Regions from separate parts of the Cytobacillus pseudoceanisediminis genome, predicted to be linked through region 2. Evidence: predicted binding sites of a transcription regulator. Region 2 holds the regulator's gene; the other holds the start of a gene.

Region 1 (10,032 bases), 1.2 Mb from region 2:
TGTTTGATTTATCCACTCCGCTTGGCGCCGCAACCAGTCTGCCTCCTGAATAATTCACAGCTGTCCGGACAAATCGTGTAAATGGATTTGCTTTTGGAAACTCAGCCACGAGCTCTGCAGTTTCTTTTCTTAAATGCGGCTTCTCAGAGAACAGCATTTTCCGGATAATCGGTCTTGCAAAAAGCTCAAATCCGACATAGCAGGCAGAAGGATTTCCGGAAAGTCCAAACAAAAGCTTCCCTTCATGCTGGGCAACTGTAGTCACACTTCCGGGCCGCATCGCAACTTTATTGAAAAGGACCTCTGCCCCAAGCTTTTCGTAAATGCCCGGCAGATAATCAAAATCGCCTACAGATACACCGCCAGTAGTAATCAGTATATCCACGCTGTTCAATGCTTCTTTCACAGCATCGAAACATGTATCAAATTCATCAGGGAGCTTTCCATAATAAATAACTTCCGCCCCAGCCCTTTCAATTTGGGCTGTAATCATATGGGCATTGCTGTTTCTGATTTTCCCTGGCTGCAGCGGTTCGTGTACTTCCAATAGCTCTGTGCCTGTTGCAAATAATCCGATAACAGGCTTCTTTGCAACCGGTACTTCGGCATAGCCAAAGGTAGCAAGAATAGCCTGAATTCCCGGGTTGATTTTTGTCCCCTTCTTGACCAGTGAATCTCCTTTTTTCGCATCTTCGCCCTTGAAGGAAACATTGTCTCCACTATTATAGGAGCGTTTAATGGACATAAAATTCTTACCGTCTTCTTCATATGCTTTTGCCAGCTCGAGCATTACTACGGCATCACATTCTTCAGGCATTTGCGCACCAGTCATAATTCTCACAGCCTGGAATGGACCAATGTTTTTGGAAGTTACATGCCCTGCGCCAATATGATCTACTACCTCAAATACTGCGGGATTTTCCATTGAAGCTTCCTTTGTATCTGCTGAACGAACAGCAAATCCATCATATGGTGATCGGTCAAAATGAGGGACATCATGGGTCGCTTTTAAGTCTTCTGCAAGAAAACGACCGTTGCTTTCATTAATGGATATGTATTCTGCACTTCCTTTTAATTGATAGGCCATGATTTTTTTTACTGCTTCCCCAACAGGAATGGGAGTTCTTTTTTCCAGCATTATATCAGCTCCTATGTACTTTTCTTAACGCTTTTTCTATTTCAATTATTATAAACGTACATGAAAACTTATAACATGACAATCATCACACTTTCAGTTTCATATGTGCATGGTTTTACCCAAAGGCCGTTTTCGTAAGGTTTGTTGCTTTTTCTATATTATTTACTGAGTTGATTGTAGTGGAAGGTGCGAGATCCTCGAAAATGCACTCGCATTTTCTTCGTGCGGTGTTTACTCAAGGGAGCTTACTCAATGTCCTGCGGGAGTAGCGGGACAGGTGAGACCCCGCAGACGCGGAGCGTTGAGGAGGCTCACCGCCCGCCCCGCGGAAAGCGAGCAGCCTGGAGCGGAAATCAACGGACAACATTGATAGGCAAAGAACAACAATTTATGCGAAAATAGCCTACCCAAAAAACTTTATAAAAAGCCTGCAAGTGTGATGCCCGTCACCAAATTAAAAAGGAAATTCGTTTATTCTTTAGATAGTTCACAAGATAGAAGGAGGAAAATTCAATGACCATACATCTTACAGAAGACCGTCTGGTAAAAGATATTGTAAATGAATTTCCAAAGACAAGTGATGTTTTTAAACGTCATCGCATTGATTTTTGCTGCGGTGGAAATATTCCGCTGGTGCGTGCAGTTTCTGATCAGTCTGCAGATATGGAGGTTCTGATAAAAGAACTGAACGAGGTTATTCAGAAGGAAAACCAAACCGATGATTTAGAGGTTTGGACAGACAGTGCATCAGAAGACATTATTGAACATGTGATCAATCGATATCATCGTCCTCTTGAGGAGGAACTATCGCTATTAAGCCCGTATGTAACAAAGGTTTCAAGAGTCCATGGAGAAAGCCATGAGGAGCTTTTAAAAGTCCACCAATTATTCTTTGAGCTGAAGCATGAGCTTCTTGAACATACTTCTAAAGAGGAAGAGTCAGTTTTTCCAATGCTCCTGAAGCTTGAAGATCCTCAGGTTGAAAATCGCAAAGAAATCATCAGCTATATCCGGGAGCTTGAGAAAGAGCATGATCATGCAGGTTCAATTTTAAAGGAATTAAGAGAAATTACATCTGATTATACTCCACCTTCAGATGCATGCGGATCGTACCGTCTAGTGTATAAGCGGCTGGAAGATCTGGAAAGCCAAACCTTCATGCATGTTCACCTTGAGAATAACATTCTTTTTCCAAGATATTTATAAACATTACGATCTGCAGCCAATAACGGCTGCAGTTTTTTTGCAGTCTGAACGACAAAATAAAAAGCCTGCCCGCCTATGTCCATTTCTCGTGACAAAGCAAAGCATGCTTTTTTTATCCTCCAATATAGGACATTTCAATTTTTTCCTGCTGGCAATGGTCTCTTCAGTCCGTTCGTCTGAATATCTGTCTTTTCTGCCGTTCCAAATATTAACAATCCGATCAGTAATTTCTTCATCCGTGGCGCCTTTTCTCATAAATCCCTTCAGATCATGTCCTTCTCCATTAAATAGGCATGTAAAAATTTGGCCGTTTGCTGACAATCTTGAACGTGTGCAGCTTGAACAGAAAGATTCAGAAACAGATGTAATAAACCCAACATCTACATCAGTATCCTTATAACGGTATCGCTTGGCAACCTCTCCGAAATAATCCGGATCTACCGGTTCCAATAAATAATGTTCCTTTAAAATGTCATAAATTTCTTTTTTGGTAACAACCTCGTCCATCTTCCAGCCGTTTGTACTGCCGACATCCATGTATTCAATAAAGCGGAGCTGTAAGCCGTTATCTTTGCAGAACTTAGCCATCGGGACAATTTCAGAATCATTCAGGCCTTTTTTAACAACCATATTAAGCTTGACGCCAAGCCCTGCTTCTTTTGCTGCCTCGATTCCTTTAAGAACTGGTTTGACACCCACATTGCGTCCGTTTATTTTTCCAAACAGCTCATCATCCAAACTGTCCAGACTGATGTTAACCCTCACCAGCCCTGCTTCCTTTAAATCTTTCGCATGTTTGGGCAGCAATACACCATTTGTGGTAAGACCTATATCTTTTAAGCCCTCAATGTCTGAAAGCATTTTTACAAGTTTAGGCATATCCTTTCTCATAAGAGGTTCTCCGCCTGTTAACCTGATCTTCTCCACACCAAGGCTTACAAAAATTTTAGCCAGCCGTTCAATTTCTTCATAGCTCAGAAGTTCATTTTTGGAAGGAAAGCGAAATCCGGGCCGAAGACTTCTGCCGGCATGCAGTATTGACAGCGGAAATTACAGCGGTCAATGACAGAAATACGAAGATCTCTTAAAGGTCTATTCAATTTATCTTTAACGATTGTTTTAGCCATTTCGTTCAACTCCATATAAAGAGTGACTTAAATAAGCTTTCTATACAGATGTATATTTTAGCCTTTCCCTTAAAATAACAGAAATAACCCGGTATCTCAAATTAAGGGCTTCTACTATTAGAACATACAATCGTTTCAATGTTAATAGGGAATTGTTTATATAATAACAAAGACACACCATTTCAATAGAAAATGCCACAATAAAGACACAAAAGCCGGCAATGTTTTCACTATACAAATGATATTATTGTGAAAAAAGACAGTTGTTTTATGAAGGAGGATTAATATGGCTCGCACAGCCATTAAACCGACACATTCCATAGAGATTAAAGAGCTTCTTCATTTTGCAGACCGGCGTATGAAAACCTCCAAAGGGGCTTACATTTTTCAGGAAGGTATGGATGCTGCTGAACTTTATATTATACTTTCAGGCAAGATACAAATCAGCAAGATAACAGCTGATGGCAGAGAACTTACCTTCAGGTTATGCGGAGAAAATGAAATTATTGGCGAGCTTACCCTATTTACCAGTAACCCTAAATATTTAAGTAGCTGTGATAAAAAAAGATGTCCTGGAAAAGGAGATATTTAATAATAGCACATTGGCTTATGAATTTATGAAATGGATGAGCGACCACTTTCGTAATACTCAGACCAAATTTAGAGATCTCGTCCTTAACGGAAAAAAAGGTGCCCTGTATTCAACCCTTATCAGAATGACTAACAGCTATGGCATAAAAGTTAAGGATGGCATACTCATTGATCTGCCCCTTACGAATCAAGATCTTGGGAATTTCTGCGGCACATCCAGGGAAAGCACCAACCGGATACTGGGTGAACTGAAAAAAGACAGCATCATTACCATTCTAAATGGAAAAATCACAGTCAAAGATCTTCAATATTTAAAAAATGAAATAGGCTGTGAAAACTGCCCTGCCGTATATTGCAGCATCGAGTAGGAGTGCATCCAAACGGCACTCCCTTTCTTTTATGATTTTGCCGCTTTCTTTCTAAGTGCCTTTGGAATATAAACACAAAACGGCTCGCTTTCCATATAATCCCCTGTCATGGCAAATGCCCGTGACCTGGATCCCCCGCATACATAACGGAACTCGCATTGTCCGCATTTCCCTTTATATTTATCAGGATTTCTGAGGTCTTTAAAAATTGGCGATTCCCTGTATATTTCAGCAAGTGGCTGTTCCCTTACATTCCCTGCTTTAACAGGCAGAAGCCCGCTAGGATAAACATCCCCAATATGTGAAATGAAAACAAATCCATTTCCGTCATTCACACCTTTAGGAGCCCTGCCTAAACCATCTATAGAACCCGTTAGCCCTTGCTGTGTAAGTGCATCGAGATATTGAATGTCCTCATTCTGAGCCTTCGCTTCCTTCATTTTTTGCTGAATGACCACTCGGCGGTAATGCTGGGCAGCTGTTGTCTTGATATCGAAAGTAACTTTTTTGCTTAAGTTATACAGCCATGTAAATACCATCTCATGTTCAACCGGAGAAATCATATCTGTTTCCTGCCCTCTCCCTGTTGGGACGAGGAAGAACACACTCCAAAGAACACATTTGAGTTCTTCTACAACTTTAGCCATTTCCTCAAGATAATCGATATTATAACGCGAAATAACTGTATTAATCTGGACTGGAATTTCAAGCTCGTGCAAATATTTAATCCTTTCGATCGTTAAATCAAAGGAACCGGCAGTACCTCTAAAATGGTCATGGATTTCCGCTTTTGGCCCATCAAGGCTGAAAGCCCATCGAGCTAAGCCGACCTCTTTGGCTTTTTCAATAGCTTCTTTTGTTACATTCGGTGTCGCACTGGGCGTCATTGACACACGCACGCCTTTTTTTACAGCATATTCGGCAATGTCGAATACATCCTGCCTCATTAATGGATCACCACCCGTAAAAACAAGCATAGGGTTGTTCATTTCCTTGATTTGGTCAATCAAATACTTCCCTTCATCAAAGGAAAGCTCTCGCGGATCTCTCCTGTATTGCGCTTCCGCACGGCAATGCAGACATTTTAGCTGGCATGCCCTTGTTAATTCCCATATCACAATAAAAGGGTCTTTATTAAAATCTCTATCAAATCCCATTTGAGATGCCTCCTTAACAGCCACAGGTCCTGGATGTTTCATCAACGCAATTTTGTCTTTCCATCGTTAGTATAGGATAATCGGCATGTTAAATAAGTGAACTACCTCACATACAATGCTCATTTTCAAAGAATTTACAGAGATGTGTTCAAAGGAATTAAAGCAAGGGCATAAAAAAACAGCAGGAAAATAATCCTGCTGTTTTTAAGATTCAATCTTATTGTACGCCAAGTGCAATTTTTGCATAGCGGGACATTCTGTCTTTAGACCAAGGCGGGTTCCAGACAATGTTCACTTCAGTGTCCTTTACTTCGGGAATATCAGCCAATGCTGACTTTACTTGCTCAACAATTGTTCCTGCCAAAGGACACCCCATGGAAGTAAGAGTCATATCTACCACGGCTTTACCTTCCTCTTCCATTTTCACATCATATACTAAGCCTAAGTTCACAATATCTATCCCCAGCTCCGGGTCAACAACAAGTTCAAGTGCACCCATGATGCTGTCTTTTAAATCCTGGTCCATTTCTGCAGCACTCCTTCATTATTTACTTTATCTATATCTTAACAAATATTTAAATGAATTGAAAAAATGTTGGTTATAGATGTTCCCCAAACCATTTAACCGTTTCCAGCAGCCCTTCCCTGCTTACTTTGTGCCCCGCCTGTTCATCTGATATAAACATGAGGTTTTCAGGTGAGTCACTATATAAGGGCTGGATGGTCTCATAAAATTGGTATGTATAGGAATAAGGCACAACCGGGTCTTTTTTGCCATGCCAGAACATAAGCGGCCTTCCTCCAAGTTTTTCAGGCTGAAGACTTAGATCCCGCTCCCTTAAGGTCCCCAGCAGATCTGCTAGTTCTTCGCTTGAAAGCGGAATTTTAATATTATTCTTCTTCAATTCATCCAGCTGAAGCTGAGCAAATTTTTCATAATACGGCATACCCATAAGGCTTACTGCAGCTTTGACCCACTCATACTGGGTCAAGGCGCCCAAAGTGACTATTCCTCCCATGGAGGTGCCCACAAGCCCTATTCTTCCCTTGTCGATCAGATCTGCATCCTCATAGACATCCCTGATTATGTTCAATTCCGCAATTGTATTTAGAACAATATCCCATAGCCTGAAATTTAAATCGCTGCCTGATAAACCTTCAGATCTTTCCCCATGAAGCAAGGTGTCTGGAAGCACCACCCTGAACCCTTTTTCAGCTAGCAGATAGGCATAATGCAGATTATGTTCTTTGGCACTCGTAAAGCCATGAACGAAAATAATAAAAGGCAAGCGTTCCCCTTTTACTTCCTGTCTGGCCAGTTCAAGAACAGGAATTTCTTTGATATGCTTATGTTCAATAACAACCACAGTTCTTCCTCCTAAATCTGTTAGGGCACAAGTGAATTTTTTTACAAAATTATAATAATATTGATAACATATATGTATAAAATGATTTTGTAAAAGCTTACGCTCTTGTTTTGATGTAAATTCTTTCTATATTTTCAGTTTAACATGTAGACTTTTTTTTCCAAAACCTTTACACTTAAAAGAAAAGCGGGGCATACTTCAAGATAAGCAATTGGCTGCAGTGCGTAAACTGCAGTTAAATTCTTATAAAAAAGTGCTGAGCGCTTAGAAGGAGATCTTATGGCAGAAAAACATTTAATTGCACTGGACCTTGATGGAACATTATTAAAAGATGACAAAACCATCTCAGCTAAAACTAAAATGATTATTCAAAAGGCACGCGAACAAGGACATGAAGTGATGATTGCCACCGGAAGGCCATTTCGCTCCAGCGAAATTTATTATCGTGAAATGGGATTGACTACGCCAATTGTCAATTTCAATGGTGCTTACATACATCATCCTAAAGATCATAATTGGGGAGTTTATCATACACCTCTGCAAATGGACGTTGCAAAGGAAATTGTAGAAGCCGTTAATAGCTATACAGTGCATAATATTGTAGCAGAAGTTATAGATGATGTTTACCTGCATTACCATGATGAAAAGCTTCTGGATATCTTCGGTTTTGGCGATCCCAAAATTACGACTGGAGATTTACGCAATTATCTTAATGATAATCCGACAAGCATGCTGATCCACACAGATGAAGAACATGTAAAAACAATTAGAGCCCATCTTTCCGAAGTCCATGCCGAAGTGATTGATCACCGTCGCTGGGCGGCTCCATGGCATGTCATTGAAATCGTAAAAACAGGGCTGAATAAAGCTGTTGGCCTCCAAAAAGCAGCTGATTACTTCCAAATACCGCCTGAGCGGATCATAGCTTTCGGTGATGAAGACAATGATCTTGAAATGCTTGAATATGCAGGCTACGGGATTGCCATGGGCAATGCTATTGACCAGGTGAAAAATATTGCCAATGAAGTCACCTTAACCAACGAGGAGGATGGAATCGGAATCTATTTAAATGAATTATTAAACCTTAAAGCACTATAAGCAAATGACCAAAAGAAATTTAATGGCAACCAGTCCTTTAAATTCCCTTTTTAAATCATTCCTATAGAGCATACTAAAGGATGGAGCAGCACAATGCTGCTTTAAACTCTTTCATGGAGGGGATTCGAATGGGTAAACGTAATAAATCAAAACGCTTCGTACAACAGGGTGTTGATACTGTTAGTAAGCATGATGAACGTATCCCGTACCACATGACCTATGCAGAGGCGGAAGCCCAAAAATTAGCTAATGTGAAAGAATCATCCCTCGGAGGAATATAACGATGGGAAACAGATTATTTCAGGAAGCCAGAAAATATGTGGAAATAGCTAAAAGTTCTGCAGGCGAAGAAACTGTTTCCCGTGCGAAAAATGCTTTAAGTTCCGCGTTTGCCAATTCCACGGCGGCTGAACAGGCACAGCTGCGGGAGATGCAGCAGGAGCTTGAGCAATATTCGCAGAATCGCTAAAAGAAGCTGGCAGCCTCGATGGCTGCCAGCTTCTTTTACCTCCTTTCCAGGATAACAGGAAAGGGATTTATAATATGTCCGTCATTATGGCTTTTTTCATATAAATGCAAAATCACTGATCCGTTTTCAGGCAATTTATCAGCAGGAATGCTTACTTTTATATTATAGTTCTCCCAGTTATTTGAAAGAGCTGATACTCCCTTTTCAGGCAGCAGTTCATTATGGCCATCTTCAACTGTATACCATAGCTTTCCGTTTTTTGGACGCCCTTCAATTGATACTGAATATAAGCCATTCTCTCCAGTAACCTTAACATGGCGAAAGGCAGGATTTTGTCCTGGGATATAGACAGAGGCTTCTGATTCCGCTTTGGTCTCCAGTTCTTTGCCATTTAAGTTTGATGCCAAAAGCCTGGCTTTTACAATGTACTCCCCTTCCTTTACTCTTTTGCCATTGTGCCGATAATCCCACTGCTCTTTCCACACCTTGAATTCATCCGGTTTGACGGCAATGGTCTGTATAGCTTGTAAAAATGCTTTACCTTCTGAAGAGGAATATACCATTTCGCCATTTTGATTTAATATATTTACTTCGTAAAATTGGGAAGTCCTAAACTCAAAGCTTAGCGGGTAATTGGCAGTATTCCTCAGAAGCAATTCTATCTCCATTGTTTCCGTTCCTGCTTGAGGCATTACTTTAAAATCAAATGGCATTTCCTTTTTAGAAGCTTCAAAACTTTGCAAAGGCATAGTGAAGATAATCAGAGCAGCAGCAGTCAAAAGCCGAAGCATCCTTCATCCCTCCATTCATTTAATCCCTGCGGAAGAAACCATAAACACCAGCGGTTTGGACAATATTTGTAAAGGCATTCGGATCTACTTCTTTAATAATTCTTTCAAGGTCGAATAACTCATAACGGGTGATGACAATCATCATCATTTCCTTGTTTTCATTTGTAAAAGCCCCTTTGCCGGAATGGTTGTAATTCCCCTGACCAGATGGTCATGGATGGCTTTTTTCATTTCTTCCGATTTTTTCGTTATAATTAATGCTGTCAGTTTCTCATGTCTTGTATGAATGGCATCAATGACCCTGGTTGAGGCATAAAGGGTAACAAGAGTGTATAAAGCTTTTTCCCATCCATACAAAAAGCCAGCTGTTATTATAATAATGGCGTTAAGTGTGAAAAAATATGTACCGACAGGCTTGTCTTTCATTCGGGACAATACCATTGCGATGATATCCATTCCTCCTGTGGAAGCCCCCATTTCAGTGTTATCCCTACGCCAACAGCCGCAATCACACCTCCAAAAACGGCATTAAGCAAAATATCTTTTGAAACATGAATTACCGGTATGATTTCCAAGAAAAATGACATTAAGAATACGCTTAGAAAACTGTAAATAGTAAAAGACCTTCCAACCTTCTTCCAGGCTAAAATGGTTACAGGAATATTTAGAATGAACAGCAGAATTCCTGTTGATCCAAAATCCCCAAGAATGCTTGATAAT
Region 2 (10,032 bases):
TAAAGGCAACCAGCGTCCTGCCCAAATTTAATTCAAAATCAATAAAAATCAGCACGAAGGCAGCCAACATATCCATCTGCCCGCAAGATCTTCGATATGTAAAACAAGTCCATTTTGACGGCAAGCGCTATCTGATGATCGAAGTGGAAGAAGATACTGTGATTGAAGGCTTCACGATGATTCCCGAAACTTTTGGCGGGGGTTCGGACAAAGAATAAATAAAAAAAGGAATTCCCGAATAGGAATTCCTTCAGACTGTCGACAAACTCGATGAAAATCGTGCTTGTCTGCAGTCTTTTTTATTTTAAAATAGAAGTAATACAATGCTTGAGGTGATTTAAATGCTTTCAAAACATAATCCAATTCAACGGGATCAAATTGAAATGGTTGCTTTAGACGAACTTGTACCGGCGGACCATTTGGTCCGCAAAATTGAAGCGGCGATTAATTTCTCATTCATCTATGACTTGGTAAAAGATAAGTATTCAGAAAAAGGCCGCCCAAGTATTGACCCTGTAATATTAATTAAACTCACATTTATTCAATATACCTTCGGTATTCGCTCCATGCGTCAAACAATTGAAGAATTGAAAACGAATATGGCTTATCGATGGTTTTTAGGATATGGCTTTCACGATAAAGTTCCTCACTTCTCAACTTTCGGTAAAAATTATGAGCGCCGATTTAAAGACACCGATCTCTTTGAACAAATATTTTACCGAATCTTAAAAACCGCAGCTGAAAAGAATTTAATTAGTGCTGAACACGTTTTTGTAGATTCTACTCATGTAAAAGCGAGTGCAAATAAACGCAAATTTGAAAAGAAAGTTGTTCGAAAAGAAACCCGTGCTTATCAAGAACGCCTTCAAGAGGAGATTAACCAAGACCGCGAGGATCATGGAAAAAAGCCGTTTCCACCAGATAAGTTTGATAAAGAAGAATACAAAGAAATCAAGGAAAGTACAACAGATCCAGAGAGTGGCTACTATGTAAAAGATGAGCGTACAAAACAGTTCGCTTATTCTTTCCATGCGGCCGCAGACCGCAACGGCTTCGTGTTAGGCGCAATTGTAACCCCTGGTAACACGCATGATAGTCATATTTTAGAGCCATTGGTAGAACAAGTTATTGAGAAAGTTAGTAAACCAAAAGCTGTTGCGGCAGACGCAGCCTATAAAACACCTGCTATCACGAGCTACTTATTGAAAAACGACATCACACCTGCTTTACCTTACACACGACCTCGCACAAAAGAGGGTTTCTTCAGAAAACATGAGTATGTTTATGATGAGCATTTTGACTGTTACATTTGCCCAACTGGTGAGATATTAAAATATACTACAACTACAAAGGAAGGGTATCGTCAATATAAATCAGATCCTCGAATTTGTGCTGGATGCCCTTTCTTGTCTCAATGCACACAGAGTCAAGCACATCAAAAACTGATTCAACGTCATGTGTGGGAGGAACATGTGGAAGAAGCAGATCATCTTCGCCACCATCAAGACGTCAAACCGATCTATGAAAAACGCAAAGAAACAATTGAACGAGTATTCGCAGATGCAAAAGAAAAGCATGGCATGCGTTGGACAACCCTCAGGGGACTTAAAAAAATGTCGATGCAGGCGATGCTTACTTTCGCTGCCATGAATTTGAAGAAAATGGCCACCTGGACTTGGCAAGGTCCAGAAATGGCCTAAATGATAACCTCGGAGAGGTCTGCAATTCTCTGTAATTACTTGAAGTCCTACAAAAAATGAAAAAAGAGTTCGGAATGAGACTATTCCGAACTCTTTTTGTCTACAAACTGAAGGAATTCCCGAATAGGAATTCCTTTTTTGTTTGTTATAAACAGTTTTGGGAACAGCAGGACAAGAAAACCTGTACCTATGTCCTGGTGGATGATGCTTTAAAACGTTGGGTTCAACGCTTTAAATTACATCATGCCGCCCATTCCGCCCATGCCGCCCATATCAGGCATTGCAGGAGCAGCGTTTTCTTCCGGCTTGTCAGCAACTACTGCTTCAGTAGTTAAGAACATAGCTGCAACAGATCCAGCGTTTTGAAGAGCTGAACGAGTTACTTTAGTTGGGTCAACGATACCAGCTTCGATCATGTTTACCCACTCGCCAGTAGCAGCGTTGAAGCCAGTTCCAACTGCTTCGCGCTTTAAGCGGTCAACAATGATAGAACCTTCTAGACCGGCATTGTGAGCAATTGTGCGTACAGGCTCTTCCATCGCACGCAATACGATGTTAACACCAGTTGCTTCATCGCCTTCAGCCTGGATAGCAGCCACTTTATTGTATACGTTTAGAAGGGCAACACCACCACCGGAAACGATGCCTTCTTCTACAGCAGCACGTGTAGAGTTAAGGGCGTCTTCGATGCGAAGCTTGCGCTCTTTTAATTCAGTTTCAGTAGCAGCACCAACTTTAACAACTGCAACACCACCAGCAAGTTTAGCAAGGCGCTCTTGTAATTTTTCGCGGTCAAATTCAGAAGTTGTTTCTTCCATTTGAGTGCGGATCTGGTTCACACGTCCGCCGATTTGCGCGCTGTCTCCAGCACCCTCAACGATTGTAGTGTTTTCTTTTGTAACAACTACTTTAGTAGCGCGTCCTAAAGAGTCGATTGTAGCAGACTTAAGGTCACGGCCTAACTCTTCAGTGATTACTTCACCGCCAGTCAGGATCGCGATATCTTCAAGCATAGCTTTGCGGCGGTCACCGAAGCCAGGAGCTTTTACTGCTACCGCGTTGAAAGTTCCGCGAAGCTTATTCACAACTAGTGTAGCAAGTGCTTCACCTTCAACATCTTCAGCTACAAGCAATAAAGGCTTGCCTTGCTGTACAACTTGCTCAAGTACAGGAAGGATTTCCTGGATGCTTGTGATCTTCTTATCAGTGATTAAGATATAAGGGTTTTCAAGAACCGCTTCCATCTTATCAGAATCTGTAACCATGTATGGAGAAGCATATCCGCGGTCGAATTGCATACCTTCAACCACATCAAGCTCAGTTGTGAATCCTTTAGATTCTTCGATTGTGATAACACCATCGTTGCCAACGCGCTCCATTGCTTCAGCGATCAGCTGGCCAACTTCATTGTCAGCAGCAGAGATTGCAGCAACCTGAGCAATAGATTCCTTATTTTCGATTGGCTTAGAAATAGCTTTTAATTCTTCTACAGCTGTAACAACTGCTTTTTCGATTCCTTTGCGGATGCCCATTGGGTTAGCGCCTGCAGTTACGTTCTTAAGGCCTTCACGGATCATTGCCTGAGCAAGAACAGTTGCAGTTGTTGTACCGTCACCGGCAACATCATTTGTTTTACTTGCTACTTCAGCAACAAGCTTCGCACCCATGTTTTCGAATGCATCTTCAAGCTCGATTTCTTTCGCAATTGTCACACCATCATTGGTGATAAGTGGAGAACCGAATTTCTTCTCAAGAACCACGTTGCGTCCTTTAGGTCCAAGAGTTACTTTTACCGCATTTGCAAGGGAATCCACACCGCGAAGCATCGCGCGGCGAGCTTCTTCACTAAATTTAATCTCTTTAGCCATTGATAAAAACCTCCTCAAAAATTTTAGCTTTATTCTTTAATAATCTTCGTCTGATCGGCGATTAGCCAATTACAGCAAGAATGTCATTTTCGCGTAAAATTAAATACTCTTTGCCTTCGTACTTCACTTCAGTACCAGCATATTTTGAGAAGATGATACGATCGCCGTCAGCAACTTCAAGGGCAACACGCTCACCATTTTCAAGAACGCGGCCAGTTCCTACAGCTACAACTTTACCTTCTTGAGGCTTTTCTTTAGCAGTGTCCGGCAGTACGATGCCGCTTGCAGTTTTTTCTTCAGTTTCAACAAGCTCGATAATAATTCGATCACCTAGTGGCTTTAACAAGTGAAACAACCTCCTCAAATAATATGTAAATATTTTTATTTATTAGCACTCTCTCTGTATGAGTGCTAACACAATTATTATATTAATGAATCTCATTTCTATTTGCAAGGGTGAAGCTTAAATTTTTTAGAAAAAATTTCATTCGCCCATACACGCTATTTTTCGACACAGACAACCTCTTAAGTATGCTTCGGAACTCTTCACTTTACCCATAGTATTTTCCTGCTTTGATGCTGATATTTGAAACCCGCTCCTTATTAAGAGTACAATGGCTTTAGGACTTGTTTTCCAACACTCAGAATAAGGAGTATAACATTTTGAAGAAGGAATATTGGTTTATATTAATAGCTTATATTGCCATGCAGCTGTCCAGTTTGTTTGGCGTTCCGCTTGTGTTATTTATTGCAGATGCCCTTGGACAGAACCCCGAAAACATGCAGATCCTGGCTGTAGCCTACTGGCTTGTCATCAGTTTTACGGTTACACTGATCATTACGCTTCTATTATTAAGAAAAGAGATGAAAAAAGGCCTGGATAGGGATGCATCTTCCGCAGCAAGCTCAGCGGGCTGGGCAGTTGGGGGTATATTTTTGGCCCTGATCGCTCAAGCTACTGCTGCCAGCATTGAAAATATGATTGGGATTGAAATGGGATCTGAGAATACGCAGCAGATTATCCGGATTATTGAAGCATCGCCAATCGTTATCTTAATTAGTTCGGTCATTGGGCCAATACTTGAGGAGATTGTCTTTAGAAAAGTTATTTTCGGTTCTCTCCATAAGCGCTTCAACTTCTTCTTATCGGCCCTGATCAGCTCAGTCATTTTTGCACTTGCCCATTTCGAGCCTGAACATGTACTGCTGTACTCGGCAATGGGGTTCACCTTTGCTTTCTTATATGTCAAAACGAAGCGGATTATTGTGCCGATTTTTGCCCATGTGGCGATGAACACCTTTGTTGCGGTTATCCAGCTGAATCAGGATAATATGCAAAAATGGTTAGAAGAAATGGAAAAAATGCAGAGCTTTATCAGCTTTTTCTAGCATAGGGAAATGCTTTGCAGAGTTTTAAACTTACTGGGGGATTTTGATGAGAAGCACACCTTTGTTTTCAGGCTTTATTTACATCCTTCTCGGATGCCTTTTCACTTTTATAGCCATACAGAATATCCAGCATGAAGAAACCTGGGGATTCTTTACTTATTTTCTGATTATAATTGCCACATTCGATTTTGGCACCGGACTGCGGATGGTTGGCCTGCATTTTAAAATGAAAAATAAAATGAAAAAATGAGCCCCCAAAAGGCTCATTTTTTTACATTTCTTCCGGATAGTTTTTCAGAAAATAAACCAGTGACTGCAATTCTACTGCCAGATCGATATGGTGAATCCGAATCGAGGCTGGCACAGTGAGCCTCGCAGGTGTAAAATTAAGGATTCCTTTTATTTTCGCATTCACCATCCGATCGGTAATAGCCTGGGCAGGCGGTGCCGGCACCGTTAAAATCGCCACCTGAATATTATTATTTATAATAACTTCTTCAAGGTCATCCATATGATGGACCGGTACATCACCGATTTTCGTGCCAACCTTACTCTCATCAACATCAAAGGCTACTTCTATTTTGGTATTATTATTTTTAAGAAAATTATAGTTAAGAAAGGCTGTTCCTAAATTCCCTACCCCGATCAAAGCTACTTTAGTCAGCTCATCCTGGTCAAGAGTCTTCCGAAAGAAGCCCAGCAGGTAATTCACATTATATCCATATCCTTTTTTCCTAACGCACCAAAGTACGAAAAATCGCGGCGGATTGTTGCAGAATCTACCTTTACCGCCTCACTCAATTCTGCTGAAGAGACTCTTTGTTTGCCTGATGAGTGAAGGTTTTTAGAAAGCGGTAGTATAAAGGCAGCCGTTTAGCTGTTGCCTGCGGTATCTTAATTGGTTCATTGGCCATTCGTCCATCCCCATTTCTTATGATGAATTAATTTCTTTTAAAATCTCCGTTTTTTCCGCCTGTTTTCTCTATTAAAAAGGTTGGCCCAATCACCATTCCTTTATCTACAGCCTTGCACATGTCATAAACGGTCAGCGCACAGACAGAAGCGGCTGTTAACGCTTCCATTTCCACACCCGTATTTCCCTTCGTTTTTACAGAAGCAGTAATGATCAGGACATACTCTTCCTCTTCCGCCTTCCATGAAAATGAAATGTCCACGCCCTTAAGCGGCAGCGGATGGCACATCGGAATAATGTCCCATGTTTTCTTGCTCGCCATAATGCCTGCAGTTTGTGCAACAGCGAGTACATCCCCTTTTTCATAGAGTTGGATGTTATCTTTTCGTATATCTCCTGATTAAGAGTAATACTTGATTGAGCAATGGCTGTTCTTGCCGTTTCAGGTTTATCGCTGACATCCACCATTTTTGCCCTGCCCTCTTGATTAAAATGAGTAAAATCCGCCATTCAAAACACCTCTCTTCAAAATCATACACTATTTTTCTGTTACTTTGTATGTGCTTTGTATTGTTCCTCACATATTTATTTGCCTTTTGTCTTGATTGAATGCCCTGCAGAAGGGATTATAGTCCTGTCTCCTTTATTGCCGAACATATATGAATGAGTTACACTTACTCTATACCCGAGGTGAAAGAACATGATACTATTACAAGTCAATCAGCTGGCGAAAAATTTTGGCGCTGATCCCATTTTAACCAATATAAAGCTTGAAGTACAAACCAGGGACAGGATTGCGCTAGTAGGGCGCAATGGTGCAGGAAAGTCCACCCTTTTGAAAATTATTGCCGGACAAATGACATATGACTCCGGTGAGATTATAAAGCCAAAGGAAGTAACAATTGGCTATCTTGCACAAAATACCGGCCTGGAATCAGAGTTATCCATTTGGGATGAAATGCTGACTGTTTTTAGTCATCTGCAGAAGCAGGAAAAACAGCTTCGCAGCCTTGAAGAACAAATGGCAGACCCTGATATCCTAAATAACTCTGATGCCTATGAACGCATCTTAAAAGAATACGACAAGCTTCAGGTTGATTTCAAAGAAAATGGCGGCTATCAATATGAGGCAGATATCCGTTCCATTCTCCACGGACTCAACTTCAGCTCAATGGGCTATGACACTAAAATTTCATCATTGAGCGGCGGACAGCGTACCAGATTGGCCCTTGGTAAACTTTTGCTGACAAAGCCTGATATCTTAATACTGGACGAGCCTACCAACCACCTGGATATTGAAACATTATCATGGCTCGAACAGTACCTGCAGGGATACAACGGTGCCATTCTAATCGTATCCCATGACCGATATTTCCTTGATAAGGTCGTTTCCCAGGTTTACGAGATTTCCCGCCGCCAAATAAGAAAGTACCCAGGAAACTACAGTTCCTATCTCGATCAAAAAGCGGCTAACTTTGAAAGAGAAATGAAGCAATTCGAGAAACAGCAGGAAGAGATCGCTAAGCTGCAGGATTTTATCCAGCGAAATCTTGCCCGTGCTTCCACAACCAAAAGGGCACAAAGCCGCAGAAAGCAGCTTGCCAGAATGGACGTGATGGACAGGCCGCTGGGAGACGAGAAATCAGCTTCTTTTGGCTTTGACATTGAACGGCAATCAGGCAATGAGGTTTTAAATATTCATTCTCTTGCTATTGGCTATGAAGAGATAGTGAGCGAGAATATTTCACTGCGACTGGCAAGAGGTGACAGCATTGCACTGGTGGGGCCCAATGGAATTGGCAAATCCACCTTGCTCAAAACCATCATCAAAAAGATCTCTTCTTTTTCCGGGGAGATACAGTACGGTTCCAATGTGACAATTGGCTACTATGACCAGGAACAGGCGGAACTCACCAGCAATAAAAGAGTCCTGAACGAATTATGGGATGAATACCCGCTAAAACCGGAAAAGGAAATCCGGACAATACTTGGGAACTTTCTTTTCTCTGGTGATGATGTTCTTAAAACTGTTTCAACACTGAGCGGCGGTGAAAAGGCACGTCTTGCGCTTGCGAAGCTTATGATGCAGAAAGCCAATTTCTTAATCCTCGACGAGCCTACAAACCATTTGGATCTGGATAGCAAAGAAATTCTTGAAAATGCATTGATCGATTATCCTGGAACGATTCTCTTTGTATCTCATGACCGATATTTTATCAACAGAATCACAACAAAGGTAGTTGAACTTTCCAGTATTGGGGCAACAGAGTATCTCGGCGATTATGATTATTATGTGGAAAAAAGCAGGAACAAGAGGAACTGCTTGCACTTAATGAGCAAGATGAATCCACGGCATCACAGCCTGTTAAGCAGGACAAAAATAATTATCAGCAGGATAAAGAAGCCAAAAAGCTCGAACGCCAACGAAAAAGAAGAATGGAAGAAATTGAAGAGCAAATAGAAGGATTGGAGAAAGTAATCGATATGAATGACCAGCTTCTCTGTGATCCGAATGTTTATCAAGACCATGAAAAAGTGATGGGTATCACAAATGAAACTGATCAAGCAAAAGCTAAGCTGGAAGAATTGATGGAAGAATGGACACTTTTAGCTGATGATTAATAAAAGAAAATTCATAACTTTTAGACTGGTAGAATAGTCACTGCCAGTCTTTTCTATTATCCACAGAGATAATCACAAGAAAAACGCAGTTATATATACTCTCCACAGACTTTTCCACATTATCCACAATTTAAACTGTTTTTATCCACATTACCAACATAATATTCTGAAATAAATGATTTTATCCACAGAAAAAGCCCCCTATGCGGTCGGGGACTTTTTCCTAATTTATTTATCATTGTGGATAGTGATGTCCAAACCGGGATTGGCATTTAAATCAAGTCCGGCGAATTGTCCTTTTTCAAACAGCACACTTCCTGCTGCACCAATCATCGCTGCATTATCTGTGCATAATGTTAATGGCGGAATAATAAGCTTTATCTCCGCTTTGTCCCCAAACCTCTTTTCCAAAGAAGCTCGAAGTCCTTTATTCGCCGCAACTCCGCCTGCGAGCAGCAGCTGCTTCACCTGATATTCTTCAACAGCTCTTTCTGTTTTCGTTACTAAGACATCAATGACACTTTCCTGGAAGCTTGCAGCAAGATCTTCCGGCACAATGGTCTCACCACGCTGCTCAGCATTGTGAACAGTGTTGATAACGGCAGACTTTAAGCCGCTGAAGCTAAAATCGTATGAACCTTCTTCCAGCCATGCTCTCGGAAGCTGAATGGTCGGGTTCCCTTCATGAGCGAGTCTGTCAATGTGAGGACCGCCTGGATATGGCAGATTTAATGTCCGGGCAACTTTATCATATGCCTCTCCTGCAGCATCATCCCTTGTCTCTCCAATCACTTGGAAATGGCCATGCTCCTTCATATAGACAAGCTCTGTATGACCGCCTGAGACTACCAGGGACAGTAATGGAAATTCCATTTCTTCAACCAATCGATTGGCATAAATATGTCCAGCAATATGATGCACGCCTACAAGAGGGATACCATGAGCAAAAGCAACTGCTTTAGCGGCATTAACCCCGATCAGCAGCGCGCCTACAAGGCCAGGTCCTTCAGTCACAGCAATTGCTGAAAGATCTGAATATGTAATGCCTGCCTTATATAATGCTTCTTCCAACACTATAGTTATCTGTTCAACATGATGGCGGGAAGCGATTTCCGGAACTACTCCCCCAAAACGTTTATGGCTTTCTATTTGGGATGCAACTATATTGGCTGAGATTTCACGGCCATTCTTAATGATGGCAACAGCCGTCTCATCACAGCTTGTTTCAATCCCCATGATCCATTGATCTTTATTCATTATAAATTCACCCACATTACTAAAGCATCTTCTTGATTATCAGTGTAGTAGTTCTTCCTTATGGCTCCATTTTGAAAACCAAGCTTTCGGTACAAGGCCTGAGCTGTGAAGTTAGATACCCTTACTTCCAGAGTCATCGTGATGGCCCCCATTTCAGACGCAATCTCCATTAACTTTCGCATAAGAGCTTCTCCAAGCTTTCTCCCGCGATATTCAGGGAGCAGCGCAACATTTGTGATATGAGCTTCGTCCACTACGATCCATGCTCCACAGTAGCCTATAA

The links. Region 2 encodes Rex, which represses fermentation and respiration genes when NADH is low (regulators of the CRP and FNR family bind a similar motif). Its sites were predicted from a motif close to TTGTGAAATATTTCACAA; they were not measured.
Region 1: a site for Rex is predicted at 5,682-5,699, ahead of M5V91_RS14240 (TIGR04053 family radical SAM/SPASM domain-containing protein). Genes of this name have one in related genera too.

Annotation. Positions count from the first base shown of each region.
Region 1 covers NZ_CP097349.1:2,658,539-2,668,570, forward strand. The annotation lists gene M5V91_RS14220 (molybdopterin molybdotransferase MoeA) at 1-1,138, opposite strand, end outside; gene ric (iron-sulfur cluster repair di-iron protein) at 1,652-2,344, shown strand; partial or broken gene moaA (GTP 3',8-cyclase MoaA) at 2,457-3,471, opposite strand; partial or broken gene M5V91_RS14235 (Crp/Fnr family transcriptional regulator) at 3,758-4,430, shown strand; gene M5V91_RS14240 (TIGR04053 family radical SAM/SPASM domain-containing protein) at 4,460-5,587, opposite strand; gene M5V91_RS14245 (metal-sulfur cluster assembly factor) at 5,805-6,113, opposite strand; gene M5V91_RS14250 (alpha/beta fold hydrolase) at 6,187-6,954, opposite strand; gene M5V91_RS14255 (Cof-type HAD-IIB family hydrolase) at 7,234-8,052, shown strand; gene M5V91_RS14260 (hypothetical protein) at 8,181-8,333, shown strand; gene M5V91_RS14265 (DUF3813 domain-containing protein) at 8,336-8,521, shown strand; gene M5V91_RS14270 (BsuPI-related putative proteinase inhibitor) at 8,557-9,312, opposite strand; partial or broken gene M5V91_RS14275 (YitT family protein) at 9,332-10,032, opposite strand, start outside.
Region 2 covers NZ_CP097349.1:3,865,105-3,875,136, forward strand. The annotation lists gene M5V91_RS20815 (DUF4317 domain-containing protein) at 1-218, shown strand, start outside; gene M5V91_RS20820 (IS1182 family transposase) at 342-1,700, shown strand; gene groL (chaperonin GroEL) at 1,937-3,568, opposite strand; gene groES (co-chaperone GroES) at 3,630-3,914, opposite strand; gene M5V91_RS20835 (CPBP family intramembrane glutamic endopeptidase) at 4,232-4,957, shown strand; gene M5V91_RS20840 (YdiK family protein) at 5,004-5,207, shown strand; gene M5V91_RS20845 (redox-sensing transcriptional repressor Rex) at 5,229-5,669, opposite strand; partial or broken gene M5V91_RS30640 (winged-helix domain-containing protein) at 5,666-5,871, opposite strand; partial or broken gene moaC (cyclic pyranopterin monophosphate synthase MoaC) at 5,899-6,380, opposite strand; partial or broken gene M5V91_RS20855 (ABC-F family ATP-binding cassette domain-containing protein) at 6,571-8,492, shown strand; gene tsaD (tRNA (adenosine(37)-N6)-threonylcarbamoyltransferase complex transferase subunit TsaD) at 8,721-9,749, opposite strand; gene rimI (ribosomal protein S18-alanine N-acetyltransferase) at 9,749-10,032, opposite strand, start outside.